2 linked regions of the Cycloclasticus pugetii PS-1 genome follow. The protein of the gene in region 1 binds, or shares a complex with, the protein of each later gene. Links are inferred from orthologs where the notes say so. Each region holds a gene or a part of one and is shown on either strand. Other genes may lie near its edges. The genes, in order: metK and groL.

What was found.
Region 2: the proteins of metK (region 1) and groL are in contact, whole or in part, in a cryo-EM structure (PDB 8P4O), measured with the Escherichia coli proteins. The link is inferred for Cycloclasticus pugetii PS-1 from one-to-one orthologs.

Annotation. Positions count from the first base shown.
Region 1 is NZ_ARVU01000001.1:2,276,166-2,292,676, reverse strand. Bases 7,354-10,261 are described here. They hold metK (methionine adenosyltransferase), read left to right. Parts: upstream 7,354-8,179; coding sequence 8,180-9,343; downstream 9,344-10,261. Other genes in these bases: ahcY (adenosylhomocysteinase), read left to right, coding at 9,384-10,261; CYCPU_RS0111145 (methyltransferase family protein), read left to right, coding at 7,354-7,903. Also shown: CYCPU_RS0111190 (DODA-type extradiol aromatic ring-opening family dioxygenase), read right to left, coding at 1-640; CYCPU_RS0111185 (cytochrome b), read left to right, coding at 721-1,281; CYCPU_RS0111180 (2-keto-4-pentenoate hydratase), read right to left, coding at 1,325-2,176; CYCPU_RS0111175 (M18 family aminopeptidase), read right to left, coding at 2,182-3,468; peptide-methionine (R)-S-oxide reductase MsrB, read right to left, coding at 3,470-3,859; CYCPU_RS0111165 (phospholipase A), read right to left, coding at 3,914-4,819; CYCPU_RS0111160 (MBL fold metallo-hydrolase), read right to left, coding at 4,956-5,870; CYCPU_RS0111155 (hypothetical protein), read right to left, coding at 5,895-6,509; CYCPU_RS0111150 (DUF4202 domain-containing protein), read right to left, coding at 6,509-7,066; more of CYCPU_RS0111145, read left to right, coding at 7,181-7,353; more of ahcY, read left to right, coding at 10,262-10,787; metF (methylenetetrahydrofolate reductase [NAD(P)H]), read left to right, coding at 10,790-11,638; CYCPU_RS0111125 (YcgL domain-containing protein), read left to right, coding at 11,635-11,931; CYCPU_RS0111120 (16S rRNA (uracil(1498)-N(3))-methyltransferase), read left to right, coding at 11,934-12,665; CYCPU_RS0111110 (hypothetical protein), read left to right, coding at 13,168-13,740; gshB (glutathione synthase), read left to right, coding at 13,784-14,725; and 3 more genes. UniProt on the Escherichia coli protein: Catalyzes the formation of S-adenosylmethionine (AdoMet) from methionine and ATP.
Region 2 is NZ_ARVU01000001.1:464,793-467,761, forward strand. It holds groL (chaperonin GroEL), read left to right. Parts: upstream 1-638; coding sequence 639-2,300; downstream 2,301-2,969. Other genes in the region: CYCPU_RS0102330 (HesA/MoeB/ThiF family protein), read right to left, coding at 1-38; groES (co-chaperone GroES), read left to right, coding at 319-606; CYCPU_RS0102345 (alkene reductase), read right to left, coding at 2,518-2,969.

The sequences.
Region 1 (16,511 bases):
TGTTTCGTTCGTCGGGTTTAGACTCACAGGTGTTTGTTAGCCAATGATCAAATGTGCCGGCATGATTACCAATATCTTGCCCCTGCATTAAGGTGTCCATATTGTGAAAGCTCATACCACTGCCGAGAATGAAAATATCTTGTTCTCTTAAAGATTGAAGTGCAGCGCCAACTTGAATATGGTAAACGGGGTCTAAGTTATGTTGTAAGGACACTTGAACAACCGGAATATCCGCATCTGGAAACATCACTTTTAAAGGCACAAAGGTGCCGTGATCATAGCCATGATCGGGGTCAAGTGCACAGTCAATATCTGCATTTTTTAAAAGCGCTTGTATTTGCTTAGCAAGCTCTGGCGAGCCTGGAGCAGGGTAAGTCAGTTCGTAAGTATGTGGTGGAAAACCGTAGTAATCAAAATATAGCGGCGGGTGAGGCTGCGAGTTGATCCTAATAACGTCTTCTTCCCAATGCGCAGAGATAACAATAATGGCTTTTGGTTTTCTCGGAAGAATTTTATGAAGATTTTGTAACCATCCTTTCATGGTGTCCCACGTATCTGCAGGGCCACGCGTCCAATCCATAAAAAAACAAGGGCCGCCTCCATGAGGGATGTAAATAGTTGGAAAAATTGGGTTGGACATAAGCCTTAAATAACTATTGAATTAGGTAAGATATGATATATCATCTAACGCTTAAGTAACTAAAAAAAGAGGGGGTTTAAATGAGTGATTCGAGAGTTAAGCTGTCGTGTGTATCCGTTGCGCTGCATTGGATTGTCGGCATTTCAATAATTATGTTGGTAGCCGTTGGTGTGTACATGACCGATTACAAGGTGTATGCCTTGTATCCTATCCATAAGTCGGTAGGAATGATTGTTTTTATCTTTATATTTGCACGTGTGGTCTGGCGTGTGAAGCAAGGTTGGCCGGAGCCTGCAAGTACCTATAAATCATGGGAGCATGCACTGTCTAAACTGGTACATTGGACGCTTATTATTGCGACAGTAGTGATGCCTGTTTCAGGAATGTTAATGTCGGGTCTAGGCGGGCATGGGCTTTCTGTTTTCGGCTTAGAGCTCTTGGCTGCAACACCAAATCCTGATGAGGCTGGAAAAATGATCCCTATTAATGGGCCTATTGCAGGGGTGGCGCACGAGACACACGAAATTGCTGGTAAGTTAATGTTTGTAGCATTTCTTTTACATGTATCAGGTGCACTAAAGCACCACTTTATGGATAAAGATGGTACTTTGAAAAGAATGCTTGGTCAGCGCATAGACTAAACATCAAAAGGGCGGGAAACCGCCCTTTTTTATTTGTTTGATTTTATTTAAACAACACCGATACACTAACGTGCTGTTGATTTCCAAGTCCTGTATAGATGGCAGTTAAACGACCTTTTTTTATAGGTACTGGCGAAGTAAGGCTACCAAGTGATAAGTAAGCGCCTGGCTTTAGAGGGTAATTTAAAGCCAATAGGCGATCTCTTAGCCAACGAATAACATTAACTGGGTTGCCCATCAGCGAGGAACAGGCGCCAGTTTTTAAATGGCTGCGGTCCTCTTCGTAGACGATGCCGACTTGACAGAGGTTTAGGTTTTCAATCAATTCCATTGGAATCGGTTCCCCCATTACTCCATAACGAGCGCCGGTATTAATCGCCATCAGCATGTCGGCTGTTAACGGTTTATCTGTTGAAAAAAGTCTATCGGGTACCTCGATAAAGGGAATAACTTGGTCAATAGAGGCGAGTATTTCTTGATCGGTTATTGCGTTATTGATGGCGGAATCTTTGATTCGTACCAATAAGTCAGCTTCTGCAAACGGGTGAGTGGCGGCGTTTATGTTGATTACGGCTGGGCTTTCTAGCAACATTTTATTTAAAAATATGCCTAGCAACGGATGCTCAATGCCCATTTTTTGTTGAATGTCCGGGTTTGTTATAGCCGCTTTGTACCCAGCGATGCCGCCCCAATTTTCCGATAAGGCATAGACAACGTGTTTTTGAATTTCTAGCGCCGTTTCTGTTGTCAGTCCGGGAATGGCATCGGCCTCAGTGTTATCAGTAAAGTGCTGATAAATATCCAACGCTGTACGTGGTACAAAGTTTTCTTGGCGCATAAAAAAGATAGCCACGGCGGCCACGGCAAAGATTAAAAAGGTAAATTTAAATTTCATAAGCTTTAACTGAAGAATTGAGTAAATACATGAGTGATGTCGTGATGGTCAGCGACCCCTGCGCTTTCGCGGATGCTATGCATTGCCCACATTGGGCAACCTACATCAACGGTTTGGATGCCTAGTTGTGCCGATGTCATGGGGCCAATAGTGCTGCCACAACCTAGGTCGGTTCGGTGGGAATATTGCTGATAAGCGACTTTAGCCTGTTCGCACAAATGAATAAATCGAGATTGAGAGGCACTGTTTGAGGCATAGCGAATATTCGCATTTACTTTGATAACGGGACCCTGATTAACGAATACCTTGTGCTCAGGTTCATAAGCATTAGGGAAATTAGGCTGATAAGCGTGAGCCATATCGGCGCTAATCATAAAACTATTAGATAAAGCGCGTTTATAGTCCTCGGTAGATAGGTTTAGTGAGCCTGCAATGCGTTCGAGTACATCGGGTAAGAAGCTGCCATCGGCCCCTTTATGGCTGTTGCTACCTATTTCTTCATGGTCAAAAAATGCACAAATATTAAATTGTTGCGAATGCAGGGAGGCGTCAGATATTAACGCACTGAGACCAGCGTGACAGGAGGCTAAATTATCGAGTTGACTATTGGTGTAAAACTCATCATTCAAACCGTATAGGGAGCCTGCCTGCGTGTCGACAGCATGTAACTCCCAGGCAGAAATAGTATCACTATTGATGCCCAGCTCCGTTGCTAACAGCTCAACAAGAGCCGGTTGTTCATTATCGAGTGACAGCAATAAGGGCAGCTCGGTTTGTTTATTAAGCTTTAAGCCATCGGTATTAACCTGCGGATTCATGTGTATAGCAAGGTTTGGGAGGCGTAGAAAAGGCTTTTTAAAATATACTAATTTGGAGAGTAAGGTGCCGTTTTGGTTGATATGTACGCGCCCTGCTAGGCTTAAATCGCGGTCGGTAAAGGTGGCTAGCAATGGGCTACCATAAATCTCTACAGCTAAACGGTTGATACCGCTTTGTTGTTGGTCTGGTTTAGGTTTTACCCGTAACCCTGGTGAGTCAGTGTGGGCGCCGATCAGCCTAAACCCCTCTTGAGCAAGGTTATTTGAACCGACGGTAAAGGCGATGATGCTAGAGTCGTCTCGTTTGACATAATAACGCCCATTCGGTTGTAATGCCCATGTATCACCCTCTAATAGTTCACTGAAACCTTTGTTATCTAGGATTTCTTTGCTCGTGTGAACAGCGTGCCAAGGGCTTGGGCTAGCATCGATATATTGCAGTAAGGCTTGGGCGTGTTGTTGGGCAGTTAACATGTTATTTCTTGGGGTCTAAATTGAGTGATGCGGAATTAATACAATAGCGTAAGCCTGTTGGTTGCGGGCCGTCTGGAAAGACGTGTCCAAGGTGGCTATCACATTGAGCGCAGACCACTTCAATACGGACCATACCGTGACTTTCATCTCGGTTTTCTTTAATAGCATTTGAGTGGATGGGCTTCCAAAAGCTTGGCCAGCCACTACCCGAGTTGTATTTGCTGTCGGACTCAAACAAAGGCGCGTCACAGCACTTGCAGAGATAGAGGCCCTCGGTTTTAGTGTCTACATAAATGCCAGAAAAAGCAGCTTCGGTGCCCTTTTGGCGGCAAATATTATATTCTTCTGCGGTTAATTTAGCTTTCCAGTCGTTGTCACAGTCTGTTTGCATGCGTTGACCCTTTGATGTTGATGAATAAATTATACCTGACAAAAAAGTGCTGGTTTATAACCAATCATTCAGTTGGATTCCAAAGCCTAGGCTATTGGTGTGGTTGTTATAGTCGAGAAGGCTCTCGCCGTAACCATTGAACCATTGCACATAGCCGCGAACATTATTATGTATCGGGAAGCTCCAGCCTAGTTCGATAGCACCTTTATTGCTGCTTGTTTTGAGGTTATTTCTGAATAGAAGTGAAAAACTATGTTGTTGTTTTTTATACACGCCCCTTAATTCAAAGTGACCTAAAAAGTCGTCAATATCATGGTTGTCATCTTGTGATTCACTTTCAGGAATACGGTACCAGGGTTTAAATGACAGGTAGATGTCGCCTTTTTCTAGGATAAAGTCTGTATAGAGGCGGTTCCAGCTTCTTGATAATAAGCCTGATTGGCCATTCGATTGATGGGTGAACCCCGTCAAAATGGCAGAGTTGCGGAACCCTAAAATTGTATAGTCGGTGTCGAACGAAAGCCATGTTTCAGCTTCATGATTGGTGTCACGAAAGGGGGAAGAGTGAGTTTTATTGAATTGCTGCCAGAAAGACCGGTTGGTGTATGCGGCATATAAATCCCCTTGCCCAAAGATAAGGTTTCGAGCGATGGGCAGTTTCATGCTGATTTGAAACTTTGTTTCTAGGTGCTGAAGATCTGGGTTAACGTCTGGGTAAGCGGCTTCAAATGGTGTTGTGCTAGGATCGCTGGTGTTATAGCTGGCAATAATGTAATTAGGTTTATGTGGCAGCAAAGAAAAAGCATTCCAACTGGCAGTTTTTTCTTGCAGTTGGCGACGCTTTAATGCAGAAAAATGCTCCTCCTCTGAAGCCATTGTGTCTTGGCATTGCTGTTTCAGTTCGCCCACGGTCATAGTGTTTTCTGCCGTATTGAGTAAATTGGACAAGCAAGTTGTCATCGGATTGTCTTCGGCAGCAAATAGCGGAGTACAGAATAAAGTCAGTACGGTAAGAAGTTTTTTCATAGTCATGATTTGGGTAATAAAAAAGCAGCTGAAAAAAGGTCAGCCGCTTTTTTTGTATTGTGAGGGTGGTTTATTGCTGTTTGGGTAGGCTATTAAAGATTATTTTAATCCAGTTCTCTTCGTTGATAAAACCACCACCCCAAGCGGCCCATTTGCTAGGTAATCCGGCCAGTTGGATTTGATCAAGTGTTTTACCTGAAGCGGCTTGCTGCTTAACGAACTGTGTTGTATCGGTTAGCATTGCGTAATAGTTTTTTAGCCCTTTCACATCCGATAGTTCGCCATGGCCTGGGATAACAAGCGCATCTTCAGGTAATGACTCAATTATTTCGCTGATATTGTGTGTCAAGGTAAAGGCATTGCCTCCGGTGTCTAAGTCTACAAAAGGGAAAAAACCATTAAAAAAATGATCACCTAAGTGAACAACATTGCTTTTTGGAAAATAGATGACAGCATCACTATCAGTGTGACCATGTGCATGGTGGATAAATTGAATTTCCTCATTATTAAAATGAATGTTAATGGCTTGTTCAAAGGTGATGATGGGCCACGCTTCTTTTGGTGAGGCCGGTGACTTCCCAAAGAAGTTTTCTTGGTCAGTCATTAAACGTTTCCTAGTATTCGTATGCGAAATAATGGTCGCATCTTTTGAAAAATAAGCGTTATTACCAGAATGGTCACCGTGCCAGTGAGTATTAAGAATAAAGCGCAGCTGACCTTTGCTGATATCGTTTAGTGCGGCATCAATTTTTTTGGACATTGGCCCCAGTTGGTCATCGACCAATAAAAGGCCATCTGGGCCAGCCGATACGCCAATATTGCCGCCGGCAAAGCCTCCAGCTCCTTCAAGCATATAAATATTACCGCGTACATGCGTTGTTTTAAGTGTGATGTTTGAAAAGACGTCTTCTGTAGATCCTGCATAAGATTGGCTAAAAAGAAATGCAGAAAGGAAGAATAAAAAAATCTTGTTGCCTACGTTCATTTATTGTCTCCGAGATTTTTTGTTTTATGAGTCATCATCCGGTGTTGGATGCCACCCAGAATACCATAAGTCAATAGGGATTATTTCAGGCTCGATACCATTTTTATGGAACCACGAATCAACAGCAAACCGTTTGCCAGAGTCCAACTGCTCGATGACCGCAGATGTATGCGGCCAACCGTTTAGGAAGAAACCGCGGTTAATACGATAGCCTTCTTTATGAAAGCGCATTAGCCCGCGCTCACGAAAGAGCCTTAGGTATAAAGTTGTGTTTGTGGCCTCATCAACGCAGTCCATTTGATGGCTCCGGTCTTGAAAAAAAGCGGCGAACGTACCCGGCAAGTCGTCTTGAGTGTGTGTTATCTCACCAATAAACGTTTCCATTTGAGCAATGGCCAGTGATAGTTGCTGGCGTTCTATTTTAGCTGATGCTGCTTTAGGTGAAAAAAGTTGCTCAATGGTGAACCATTGAGCGTCGTCGAGTGTTACAGTCTGAACTGTTTTGCAACCATAGCCATAACACACCTCAAAGGCGTCAGCGGGTACTGTCACCAGTTCTTTTTTTGGCAAGGCGCAACCGGCCAGTAGGGTTAAAAAGCCAAGCCCGATAATAAAAGAGGTAAGCGCAGGTTTGTGCATTAAGCCAATGCCTTAGCGACTAATTTTTCTAAATGAGGCGGTAAGGTTAAGGCTAACGCCGCTTGGCGGCCCTTATCCGACATTTTTCCCCAAGTTTTTTGCACAATGTCAATTATTTTTTCTTCACTATGTTTGTTGGCAAAGGCATCGAAATAATGGTTTAAAAAAACCAAGCAAGACACGTCTTCCAATGTTTGTGCCTCAGGGTCAGATTTAAGCCTCTTTTTTTGAATAATACTGTTTGCTCGTTCAATGTCGGCGTCGTCATAGCCACTTTCTTGCATCGCGTCGACTAAAATTTTTGCATGTAATTTCGCCAGCTCTGTGCGCCACGTTAAATAGCCCGTTAAACCGGCAGGGTAATCTTTTCGAGCTAGTTTCCAACGACACACATGCTGGGCATAGCAAGCTAAGGTGAGAGCGTCAGATGCGTTTGGTTCAAAAGCCTGAAGGGTTTTTAGCATGCGTTGTGAATATAGCGCTTCTGTGCCGTTTGTTGGGTCGTTAGCATTTGCGAGGTCAATGCGTTGCAGTGTTTGTTGTAATTTAGTTGTCATAGTGTGTTGAGTTGCTGTTTGATGGGGTTAGCGTAGGTGCCGATCGTAGGCGTGTATTCTTACTTCTCATAAAGGTAATATAGCAAGAAAATTCAATTTAAATGGGAGAAGCTGATGAGATCTTGGGTGATGCTATATGGGGTGGCTAGTTATGCTCTATTTTGTGCGGTCTTTGTCTATTTTATAGGATTTGTTGGCGGCTTAGGTGTCTCGAAGAGTCTCGCAACACAGTCGACAGAATACTCCCCTTATGCCTTAGTGGTGAATATTGGCTTACTACTCATATGGGGAGTGCAACACAGTGTTATGGCGCGTGGCTGGTTTAAAGACATGATATCGTCAGTGGTGCCGCATCAAGTAGAGAGAAGCACCTATGTACTGGCTTCAAGCCTTGTGTTGGCGATGCTTATGATTTGTTGGCAGCCAATGAATGGCATTGTCTGGCAAATAACAAACAAAGCTGCCATAACACTAGTGTGGTCGGTGTTTGCTTTGGGTTGGGTGGTGGCTCTTCTTTCAACATTTTTAACCAACCATTTTGATCTATTTGGCTTGCGTCAAACGTGGTTGTTTTTTGTTAATAAAACATACACTCAGGTTAAATTTAAAGAGCGTTTATTTTATCAATGGGTTCGTCACCCAATGATGTTAGGTTTGTTAGTAGTATTTTGGTCCTTACCAACGATGACTATTGGGAATATCGTGTTCTCAATTGGCATGTCAGCCTACATTTTTATTGGGATTTACTATGAAGAAAAAGATCTGGCTAGAACCTTGGGTCGGTCTTACACAGATTACCAGCAAAGAACAGCGAGAATTCTGCCAACAATTTATTAGCAAAGGTGGTTTAAGGGCATTGCTAAGCTAAGCCCTTGAAATTTTTAATATATGATCTAAAATAGCTTCACCTTGAATAAGGAACGCTGCGACAGGATCTTCCTGCTAGGCTTATTCAAACAGTCAAATTTTAACTGCGTTCATTATTAACAGGAAACTGAAATAATGAGCATGGTGTCTAGATAAAACGGTGAGTTTTTATCATCTGCCTAACTGGCAACATCCATATAGCCCAACTTTTAGTGCCTATTTTTAAACCGAAGAGGCGAGTTTACTATGAGCAAGAATTTTATTTTTACATCTGAGTCGGTATCTGAAGGACACCCAGACAAAGTAGCTGACCAAGTGTCAGATGCGATGTTAGATGCCTTATTAGAACAAGATGCCTCATCGAGAGTCGCCGTTGAAACAATGGTTAAGACCGGAATGGTGATTTTAGCCGGTGAAGTAACGACAAATGCATGGGTCGATACCGAAGAGCTAGTACGTCAAGTCGTTAAAGATATTGGTTACGACAAACCAGAGATAGGCTTTGATTGGCAAAGTTGTGCGGTGCTAAATGCTATTGGCAAGCAGTCTCACGATATTGCTATTGGTGTGGATGAAAGCGAAGAGCATGAGCAAGGCGCTGGCGACCAAGGGCTGATGTTTGGTTATGCCTGTGATGAAACTGATGTTTTAATGCCGGCACCGGTCACCTATTCTCACCGATTGGTACAGCGCCAAGCAGAGGTGCGTAAGAATGGCGTATTACCGTGGCTGCGCCCTGATGCGAAAAGCCAGCTGACCCTGCGTTATGAAAACAATAAACCAGTGGGTGTAGAAGCGATCGTGTTATCGACACAGCATGCACCCGAGATCAGTTTGGCCAATTTACGCGAAGCGGTGATTGAAGAAATTATTAAACCGGTATTGCCAGATGCGTGGTTTGCCAGTTGTTTGTCTGAAAATATTCATATTAACCCGACAGGCCAATTTATTATTGGTGGCCCTGTGGGGGACTGCGGCTTAACAGGTCGTAAAATTATTGTAGATACCTATGGTGGCATGGCACGCCATGGCGGCGGCGCATTTTCTGGAAAAGATCCTAGTAAAGTAGACCGATCTGCTGCTTATATGTGTCGATATGTTGCTAAAAACATTGTTGCAGCGGGTTTGGCGAAACGTTGTGAAATACAAGTTTCGTATGCGATTGGGGTCGCCAAGCCAACATCCATTGCGGTTGAAACATTTGGTACTGGGCTTATCGACAACGACAAAATAGCTGTACTGATCGGCGAACATTTTGATTTGCGCCCGAAAGGCTTAATTGCAGAATTGGACTTATTGCGTCCGATTTATCGTCCAACCGCAGCCTATGGACACTTTGGCCGTGAATTACCCGAATTTACTTGGGAGCGCACAGATAAAGCCGAGCTATTAAGAGATGCGGCTAAATAGTCAGGCGCACCGACACACAACAATTTAGAGAGATAAAAAAATGAGTTTTACAGATTATAAAGTAGCTGATATGTCATTGGCTGAATGGGGTCATAAAGAAATAGCCATTGCTGAAAGCGAAATGCCGGGTTTAATGGCCTTACAAGAAGAGTTTGGTGAGAGTAAGCCATTAGCAGGTGCGCGCGTTGCAGGCAGTCTACACATGACCATACAAACGGCGGTACTGATCAAAACCTTAGTCGCTTTAGGAGCTGAGGTTCGCTGGTGTTCTTGCAATATTTTTTCTACACAAGATCATGCAGCAGCGGCAATTGCCGACCTTAATATTCCAGTGTTTGCTTGGAAAGGTGAAACGATTGAAGAGTATTGGTGGTGTACAGAGCAGATGATGACTTGGCCAGAAGGGCAAGAAGCGAATATGATTCTTGATGATGGTGGTGATGCGACCTTGTTACTGCATAAAGGCGTTGAGTTTGAAAAAGCGGGTGCGGTACCAGATGCACAAGCAGGTGATAACGAAGAATGGGTTGCCATTCTAGAGGTCTTACGTCGCAATTTACCGCTAGCACCAAATAGATGGCAAAACATGGCTAGCAGTATTAAAGGTGTAACAGAAGAAACAACCACAGGTGTACATCGTTTGTACCAAATGCAAGAAGCTGGTGAGCTGCTTTTTCCAGCAATGAACGTGAATGATTCTGTGACGAAAAGTAAATTTGATAACCTGTACGGTTGTCGTGAGTCATTATTAGATGGCATTAAGCGCGCTACTGATGTGATGATTGCGGGTAAGATCGCCGTTGTGGTGGGTTATGGTGATGTTGGTAAAGGTTGCGCGCAAGCTTTTAAAGGCATGGGTGCAAGTGTTTGGGTGACCGAGGTTGACCCTATTTGTGCATTACAAGCAGCGATGGAAGGTTATCGCGTCGTACGAATGGACGATGTGGCCGACCAAGGTGATATCTTTGTGACAACAACGGGTAACTTGGGTGTAATTAATCACGACCATATGCTGGCGATGAAAAATGAAGCGATTGTTTGTAATATTGGTCACTTTGATTCTGAAATAGATATTGCGTCGCTTGAAAAATACGAGTGGGAAGAAGTAAAGCCACAAGTGGATCACGTCATTTTCCCCGATGGCAAGAGAATTACGCTGTTAGCAAAAGGCCGTTTGGTTAATCTTGGCTGTGCAACAGGACATCCAAGTTTTGTGATGTCGGCATCATTTACCAACCAAGTCATGGCGCAAATTGAGTTTTTCTCAAATGGAGATAACTACAAAAATGAAGTCTATGTGTTACCTAAAACCTTAGATGAAAAAGTAGCGCGTTTGCACTTAGAGAAAATTGGCGTAAATTTAACCGAGCTTACGCAAGAGCAAGCTGACTATATTAATGTCCCTGTTGAAGGACCGTATAAACCACATCACTACCGTTACTAACTATGAGTTTAGAGTCATATCAAAAAATTAGCTTTGAATTCTTCCCACCAAAAACCGAAGAAGGGCGAGTTAAGCTGTTAAATGTCAGTAAAGAGCTGGGCCAACTTGACCCAGCATATTTTTCTGTCACCTTTGGCGCAGGAGGTAGTACTCAACAAGGTACCATTGATACCGTGCTGGATATTAAAAAGCAAGGTTTCTCAGCGGCGCCACATTTGTCTTGTGTGGGGTCTACAAAAGCAAGCATCCGTAAAATTTTATCAAATTATAAGGATAACGGCGTAGACCGCATTGTTGCCTTACGTGGGGACATCCCATCAGGCACCTTGGATATTGGTGAATTTCGCTATGCCAATGAGCTAGTGGCTTTTATTCGTGAAGAAACAGGTGACCACTTCCATATTGAAGTGGCCGCTTACCCCGAAGTTCATCCGCAAGCTGCTAATGCTCAAGCGGATTTAGCTAACTTTAAACAAAAAGTAGAAGCAGGCGCAGATAGTGCCATTACACAATACTTTTTTAATTTTGAGGCGTATGTCCGGTTTGTTGAAGATTGCGACAAAATGGCTATAAATGTACCGATTGTGCCGGGAATTATGCCAATAACAAACTATTCACAGTTGGCGAGATTTTCTGATATGTGCGGTGCTGAAATCCCCCGTTGGATACGTAAACGCCTAGAAGGCTTTGCCGATGACCGCGAATCGATTAAAGCATTTGGGACAGATGTGGTCAGTGAGTTAAGTCAAACATTGCTTGACTATGGTTGTCCGGGACTGCATTTTTACAGCATGAATCAGGCAGAAGCGAGTTTGGCTATTTGCCGCAATTTAGGGATCAGCGCGAAATGAGTCGTGTAAAAGAAATATCCTGTGCCATTTACAAAACGGCTAAGCGTGATGGTTTATATTTATATGTCAAAGAGCAGGATGATTTTTCAGATGTTCCTGTTGAAGTGATGCAGCAATTTCCAGTGCCTGAGCATGTGTTTGATTTAGAATTATCTGCGGAGCGTTCATTAGCACGAGAAGATGTATTAGTCGTGATGAAGAACCTTGAAACGCAGGGTTTTCACTTGCAAATGCCGCCTAAAAATGAAGACCCGATCGACACCATAACATTACCGGATAGTTTGCACGGCTAGCGATGCGTATTTCACGCCTTTTTGTTGAGCAAGATTTAGTCGAAGGAGCCGCTGTAACACTCGAAGCAGATGCGGCGCATTATTTACGCAATGTATTGCGTTTAAAAAAAGGTTACCAATTAACCGTTTTCAATGGCCAAGGCGGTGAATATTCTGCGATAGCGGTCGAGGTCCATCGTAAGGCGGTGGTGCTAGAACTGGGTGCTTGGCGAAATGTAGAATTAGAGTCGCCGCTTCAGATTGAATTGGGCCTGAGTGTTTCCCGGGGCGAACGGATGGATGTAGCGATTCAAAAAGCGACAGAACTGGGCGTGGCGGTTATTACCCCCGTTATTACGCAACACTGTGTTGTTAAACTCACCGAAGAACGTCGTTTGCAGCGCCATCAACATTGGCAAAACATTGTCTATCGGGCTTGTGAGCAGTGTGGTCGAAATAAGCCACCGATCTTAAATGTAACGATGGACTTAGCGCAGTGGCTAAATACAGAGTTGGCGGCAAGCCGTATTATATTTGAGCCGGGTAAGGCAGATACGTTAAGAGATTATCCAAAACCAAATGATGCGGTAGCCGTGCTGATTGGGCCAGAAGGCGGTTTTTCAGAACAAGAAGTGTTGGATGCGCAAGAGGTAAATTTTTCGGCCTTGGGTTTTGGGCCAAGGGTTGTCCGTAACGAAACAGCAGCGATTGCTTCCATTGCAGCGATGCAAGTTCTCTGGGGAGATATGGGGTAGGTTTGCATTTTTGCTGCCGCTAGGGTGTTCATTTCTTTTTGCGACAAAAAGAAACAGAACCAAAGAAAAGGTCGCCCAAATCGCAGTAATGAATTATTTTCGGGTTCGCGCTAAACTCGCTATGCTCAGACAACGCGCTCTCTTATCCGAAAAGAAATAATTCCTAGCGCGATAAAAGGGTACCAAAGTCAAAAGTGAGTGACTTTGATTATAAACCCTCTTGCTCTCACTGAAAAACTAATCAATAAAATAGAGTTTTCTATTGTGGCTGTTTGAGCCCGTTCTTTAGGCGAGTTCCACAGTAGCTATTTTATTGGTTATTTTTGAAGGCACCCTTCAGGGTGAGAGCAGTGGGTGGCATTTTTCTGGTTACTCTTTTGTTGCTACTGACAAAAGAGTCACTCGCCTTTCAAGGCGAAACAGATGAAGAAATCTGGTTGTGTTTAAATGACAACGATAATTTACTATGTTTTGAGGTTGTTATTTGAATTGTAAGAATGATATGGGGAATGCTATTTTTAAATTGATGCTTAGGCAAAACCTTGGTTGTATAGCAAGGTTTCATGACTATATCGATGATGCTTTAAGAGCAACTTTAATAGATGAAGACGCGGACTCATCTGGTGTAGATAAAGCTTATTTGAGGATTAACCTAGAAAAACACTTCCCTGAAAAGCTTCGTGAAACATCTTTTCTGTTAATGTTTGGTCATCTAGAAGAAATGTTGTATTTATTATGGAGAGATAAAAACCCTCGTTCGGTTCAACAAGACGGAGGTTATGGGATAAAAAAATTCAAATCTTATATTAAAGATATATTGGGGGAGCTGGGAGATAATTCTGCGTATTCAATAATAATCAATGCTCAAGAAGTTAGAAATGCTTTGTTACATATAGCTGGTAGAGTGCCTTTATCTAAACACAAAGATGCTTTGAAGCGAGTAGCTATTAGCCATCCTGACAGCTATAAAATTGAAAATGACCGTATTAGAATTGAATTGAGCGGACTACTTGAGTTTCGAAATGCAATTAGTAACTTAACAGAAGAAATTCATAACAAATCTATATGTACATGACACGTTATAATATTAGAGAAAACACTTACAAGCGGAGAGACCCATGCGTTTAGGCGTTGTAATGGACCCTATCGGGTCAATCAATATCAAAAAAGACACCACATTTGCTATGTTGCTTGAAGCGCAAAGCAGGGGCTGGGAGTTGTTTTATATGGAACAACAAGACCTGTACCTGATAAATGGTACTGCGAAGGCGACCTATAAACCATTAACTGTTCAGCGCGATGAAAAAAGTTGGTTTACATTAGGTGAGCCTATTGATGATGTTATGAGTCAAATGGATGCTATTTTAATGCGTGTTGACCCGCCTTTTAACATGAACTTTGTCTATACGACGTATGTTTTAGAACAAGCCGAATCCGATGGTGTATTGGTGGTGAATAAACCGCAGTCTTTGCGTGATGCCAATGAAAAGTTATTTACGGCATGGTTTCCAGACTGTTGCTCGCCTACCTTGGTGACTTCGCAAACTCAACGGATTAAAGACTTTTTGCTTGAGCATGAAGATATTATTGTTAAACCTTTAGATGGGATGGGCGGCGCGTCCATTTATCGACTTAAAAAAGCGGACCATAACCTTGGCGTTGTGCTGGAAACGATGACTAATCATGGAAAAGAATTGACAATGGTTCAGCGCTATCTACCTGAAATTAAGCAGGGCGATAAACGTATTTTAATTGTTAATGGTCAACCCGTACCGTACGCCTTGGCCCGTATTCCTGCCGAAGGTGAAACGCGAGGGAACTTGGCCGCTGGTGGGACAGGTGAGGGCCGAACATTAACCGATAGAGACCGTTGGTTATGTGAGCAAATTGGCCCTACGTTGGTTAAAAAGGGGCTGTTTTTTGTTGGCTTAGATGTGATTGGTGACTATGTGACGGAAATAAATGTGACAAGCCCAACGTGTGTACAAGAGTTGGACAATCAATTTGGTTTAAACATAAGTGCTTTACTGATGGATTGCATTGAGGAGCAACTAGCATAGAGGTGGCTGCTCCAGCTGCCATATCATCAGCGGATAAGCTGGGTTTAACGTTATTTATGGCGGGCATTATTCATGCCTTGGTTATTTTGGGTATTAGTTTTGATGTTGATATCTCGCGTTCCGTTAGTCAAGCACTAGAGGTTGTGTTGGTGGTATCGCCGGATAAAGAGCGGCCTGAAAAAGCTGATTTTTTAGCCCAAGAAGATCAAGTTGGTAGTGGCGAAGCGGAAGAAAAGGCAGTTAATCAACAGCAAGCAGCGTTGCAGCCGAAAAAGCAGTCAGCACAATCTGAGCATACGAAAGAGCAGCAATCGCTGGCTCAGGCTCAAAAGGCGCTCTTGCAAACTGAAGCGGATGTGGCAATTGAGGCTAGCAATAAAAAAGTGCCAAAGCAAAGCAAGGCATTAACGACGGCTGATTTATTGCGTCAAAGTGAGGAAATTGCAAAACTTCAGGCAGAAATTAATGAAGCGGTTACCAGTTATTCACGACGACCTCGAAAATTACACATCAACTCAATTAATGCGCATAAATACAAAGCGGCCAGTTACGAAGCGGCTTGGCAACGCAAAATTGAGCGAGTGGGCAATTTGAATTATCCAGGGGAGGTGAGGCGTAAGCGTTTGTCGGGCACATTAGTAATGAGCGTTGAATTATATGCCGATGGTAATTTAAAGAAAATCATAATTAATCGCCGTTCTGGTCATAAAATTATTGATGATGCAGCAGTCAATATTGTTAAACTATCGGCACCATTTGCCCCGCTCCCTATTGATCTGCAAAAAGATATTGATATTTTGGTCATCACGAGGACCTGGCAATTTTTAAATGAAGGCTCTTTGCTAACACGCTAAAGACCACAACGATGAAATTTTATTTATGAATAAAAAAAACTATCTCACTAATAATTTCCTAATTGCAATGCCAGGAATGGAAGGTGATGACTTTTCTAAATCGGTCACCTACCTATGTCAGCATGATGAAGAAGGGGCGCTGGGTATCGTGATTAATAAACCACACACGATGACCATGAAAGCCATTTTTGATCAATTATCAATTACTGCAGTTAACCCAGCAGTAGCGGCAACGCCTTTATTTATGGGTGGTCCTGTTCAACCTGAGCGAGGGTTTGTGTTGCATACGCCGGTAGGCAACTGGGATTCTACGTTAACGGTGAATGATGAGTTTGCGCTGACCAGCTCAAAAGATATTTTAGAAGCAATTGCCGAAGGTAAAGGGCCCGAGAAATGGATGGTTGCGCTGGGTTATGCGGGCTGGGCTGCAGGGCAATTGGAGCAGGAAATTCAGCGGAATTCTTGGTTACATGGCCAAGCTGAACCACATATTATTTTTGATGAGCCTCTCCCGCAACGCTGGGAATTGGCGGCGCATAGAATAGGTGTTGATATTAGTTTGATGAGTTCTGATGTGGGTCATTGCTAATGGCGGTATGCCTAGGTTTTGATTATGGTGTAAAAAAAATAGGTGTTGCTGTGGGTGATACACAGACACACATTGCCAATGCCTTAACAACGGTTAAAGCAGTGAGACAAAAGACCGGCTGGGACGAGTTAACAAAAATTATTGAGACCTGGCAGCCAACAAAAATGATAGTTGGTATTTCTCGCCAAGAAGATGGTAGTGATAATACAGTTACGCCAAAAATGGAGCGGTTTTCTAGACAGTTAGAAGGGCGGTATCAATGCCCCGTTGAATTATTTGATGAGGCGCTGACAACATTTGAAGCAAAACAAATATTGTTTGATGAGGTTCAGGTGAGTGCCGA
Region 2 (2,969 bases), 1.8 Mb from region 1 along the record:
ATTTGTCGGCTGTATCTAAGAAGTTGTTCGTCATTCATGGTCAGCTGTATAGGTTATTGTTGCCAATAATTATGGTAACTGAGTTTTATGATTATTAACCATAAGTTTCGTAGAAGATAAGCAAAAGACGCTTATTTGTTGGTTCAGCAGGTAGGCTGAGGCGACAGTAGTTAAGCATTTTTATGCTGCAGTCTTCAAACTTTTAAAAAAGCCATAAAATTTTTCATATTATGGGGTTGATTTAGTTGAACATCACCCCATATCTATGGGGCTAGCCATAATGGCTATATCAATATTAAACAATAGGAGATTCAATAAATGAACTTACGTCCATTAGGTGATCGCGTCATTATTAAACGCGTTGAAGAAGAAGCGGTTAGTGCAGGCGGTATCGTGCTTCCAGATTCGGCAAAAGAAAAACCAAGTCAAGGCAACATTGTTGCTGTGGGTAATGGTGCTATCAATAGTAAAGGTGATGTTCAGCCGATGTCTGTAAAGGTTGGCGATAACGTGATGTTTGGCAAATATTCCGGTACTGAAGTTGAAGTAGGCGGTGAAGAATTATTGGTGATGAGCGAAGGCGACATCATTGCAGTTGTTGAATAATTTAAAGTTTATTTAGAGAAAGGAAAAGAAACATGGCAAAGCAAGTTAAATTTGGTGATGATGCACGCAGCCTAATGGTTGAAGGTGTAAACACACTAGCAAAAGCAGTTAAAGTAACATTAGGACCTAAAGGCCGTAATGTTGTGTTAGACAAAGGCTTCGGCGGCCCAACTATCACTAAAGATGGTGTGTCGGTTGCAAAAGAAATCGAATTAAAAGACAAGTTCCAAAACATGGGCGCGCAAATGGTAAAAGATGTTGCCGCTAAAACATCTGATGTTGCCGGTGATGGAACAACAACTGCAACAGTGTTGGCTCAAGCTATTCTTACTGAAGGCTTGAAATCTGTCGCAGCGGGTATGAACCCAATGGATTTAAAGCGTGGTATTGATAAGGCGGTTGTTGCTGCAGTTAATGCAATTAAAGACTTATCAGTGCCTTGTGCTGATACCAAAGCAATTGCTCAAGTAGGTACAATTTCTGCTAACTCTGATGAATCCGTCGGTAAAATCATTGCTGAAGCAATGGACAAAGTGGGTAAAGAAGGCGTTATTACTGTCGAAGAAGGGTCTGGTTTAGAAAACGAATTAGACGTCGTTGAAGGTATGGAATTTGATCGTGGTTACTTGTCACCTTACTTCATCAACAATCAAGAAAGCATGAGTGTTGATATGGAAGACCCTTTCATTTTATTACACGATAAAAAAATCTCAAATATCCGTGATTTGCTTCCAACTCTAGAGGCCGTTGCAAAAGCAGGTCGTCCATTATTAATTATCGCAGAAGACATTGAAGGCGAAGCATTAGCAACCTTAGTTGTTAATAATATGCGCGGTATCGTAAAAGTAGCGGCTGTTAAAGCACCTGGCTTTGGCGATCGTCGTAAAGCAATGTTAGAAGACATTGCGATTTTAACAGGCGGTACTGTTATTGCTGAAGAAGTTGGTTTAACACTTGAAAAAGCAACGTTAGAAGACTTGGGTTCTGCAAAACGTGTAACGATTACTAAAGACAGTACAGTTGTTGTTGACGGTGCAGGTCAAGCGGCAGACATTGAAGCACGTGTAGCACAAATTCGCTCACAAGCTGAAGAAGCAAGTTCTGATTATGACAAAGAAAAACTTCAAGAGCGTATGGCTAAACTAGCTGGTGGTGTTGCTGTTATTAAAGTAGGCGCAACAACAGAAGTTGAAATGAAAGAGAAAAAAGCGCGTGTAGAAGACGCATTACATTCAACACGTGCTGCGGTTGAAGAAGGTGTTGTACCGGGTGGTGGTACTGCATTAATTCGTGTTTTAGAGGCTGCAAGCAAAGCTGAAGGTCTGAACCATGATCAAGATATCGGTATTAAAATTGCGTTACGCGCAATGGAAGCACCATTACGTCAAATTGTAACCAATGCTGGTGAAGAAGCATCCGTTGTACTTCAAGCGGTTAAGCAAGGCACTGGAAACGAAGGATACAATGCGGCCACTGGTGAATATGGCGACATGATTGAAATGGGAATTCTTGACCCTGCAAAAGTAACGAGAACAGCGCTTCAAAATGCTGCGTCTATTGCGGGCTTGATGATTACGACAGAAGCTATGATTACCGATGAGCCTGAAGAAGCCGGTGCTGGCGCAGGTGCAATGCCAGATATGGGCGGCATGGGCGGTATGGGTGGAATGGGTGGAATGGGCGGCATGATGTAAATCATCCGCATATTTCGCTAATACTGGTTCGTAGCGTTTTAAAAAGCCTGAAAGTGGTTCACTTTCAGGCTTTTTTTATGCTTAAGCGGTTAAAAAAGTGCTGTGAGTAGACGTAGAAGCCTTTAGAGCCTAGGTCTAAAGCTTTTTAAAATTGTCTGGCTCTTCCCTGCTTTAAATTTTTCTTGATTCTTCCCTTTACCGAAAACAAGCCTGTGTTTTAGCTTACCTGTGAAACCAACGGATAATCGGTATAACCTTTGCTGCTTGAGGCATAAAAGGTTGTTGGGTCAGGTGTGTTGAGAGGGGCGTTGTTTCGAAACCTTTCTACCAGATCCGGGTTCGCAATATAGAGTTGGCCAAAGGCGACTGCATCTGCTTGATTTGAGTTTAATACAGCACTGGCGCTTTCTTTTGTGAACCCTTGGTTGGCAATGTAAACGCCGCCAAAAGCTTTTTTTAATGTAGGGCCGAACCAATCATCACTGTAGGCCTCGCGCGAGCAGATAAAGGCAATTTTTCGTTTACCCAGCTCTTTTGCAACATAGCTAAAGGTGCCTAGTAAGTTGGAATCGCCCATGTCGTGTGCATCCCCTTTTGGAGCCAAGTGCATCCCCACTTTGTCTGCACCCCAGACGGAAATAACAGCATCGGTCACGTCCAACATAAATC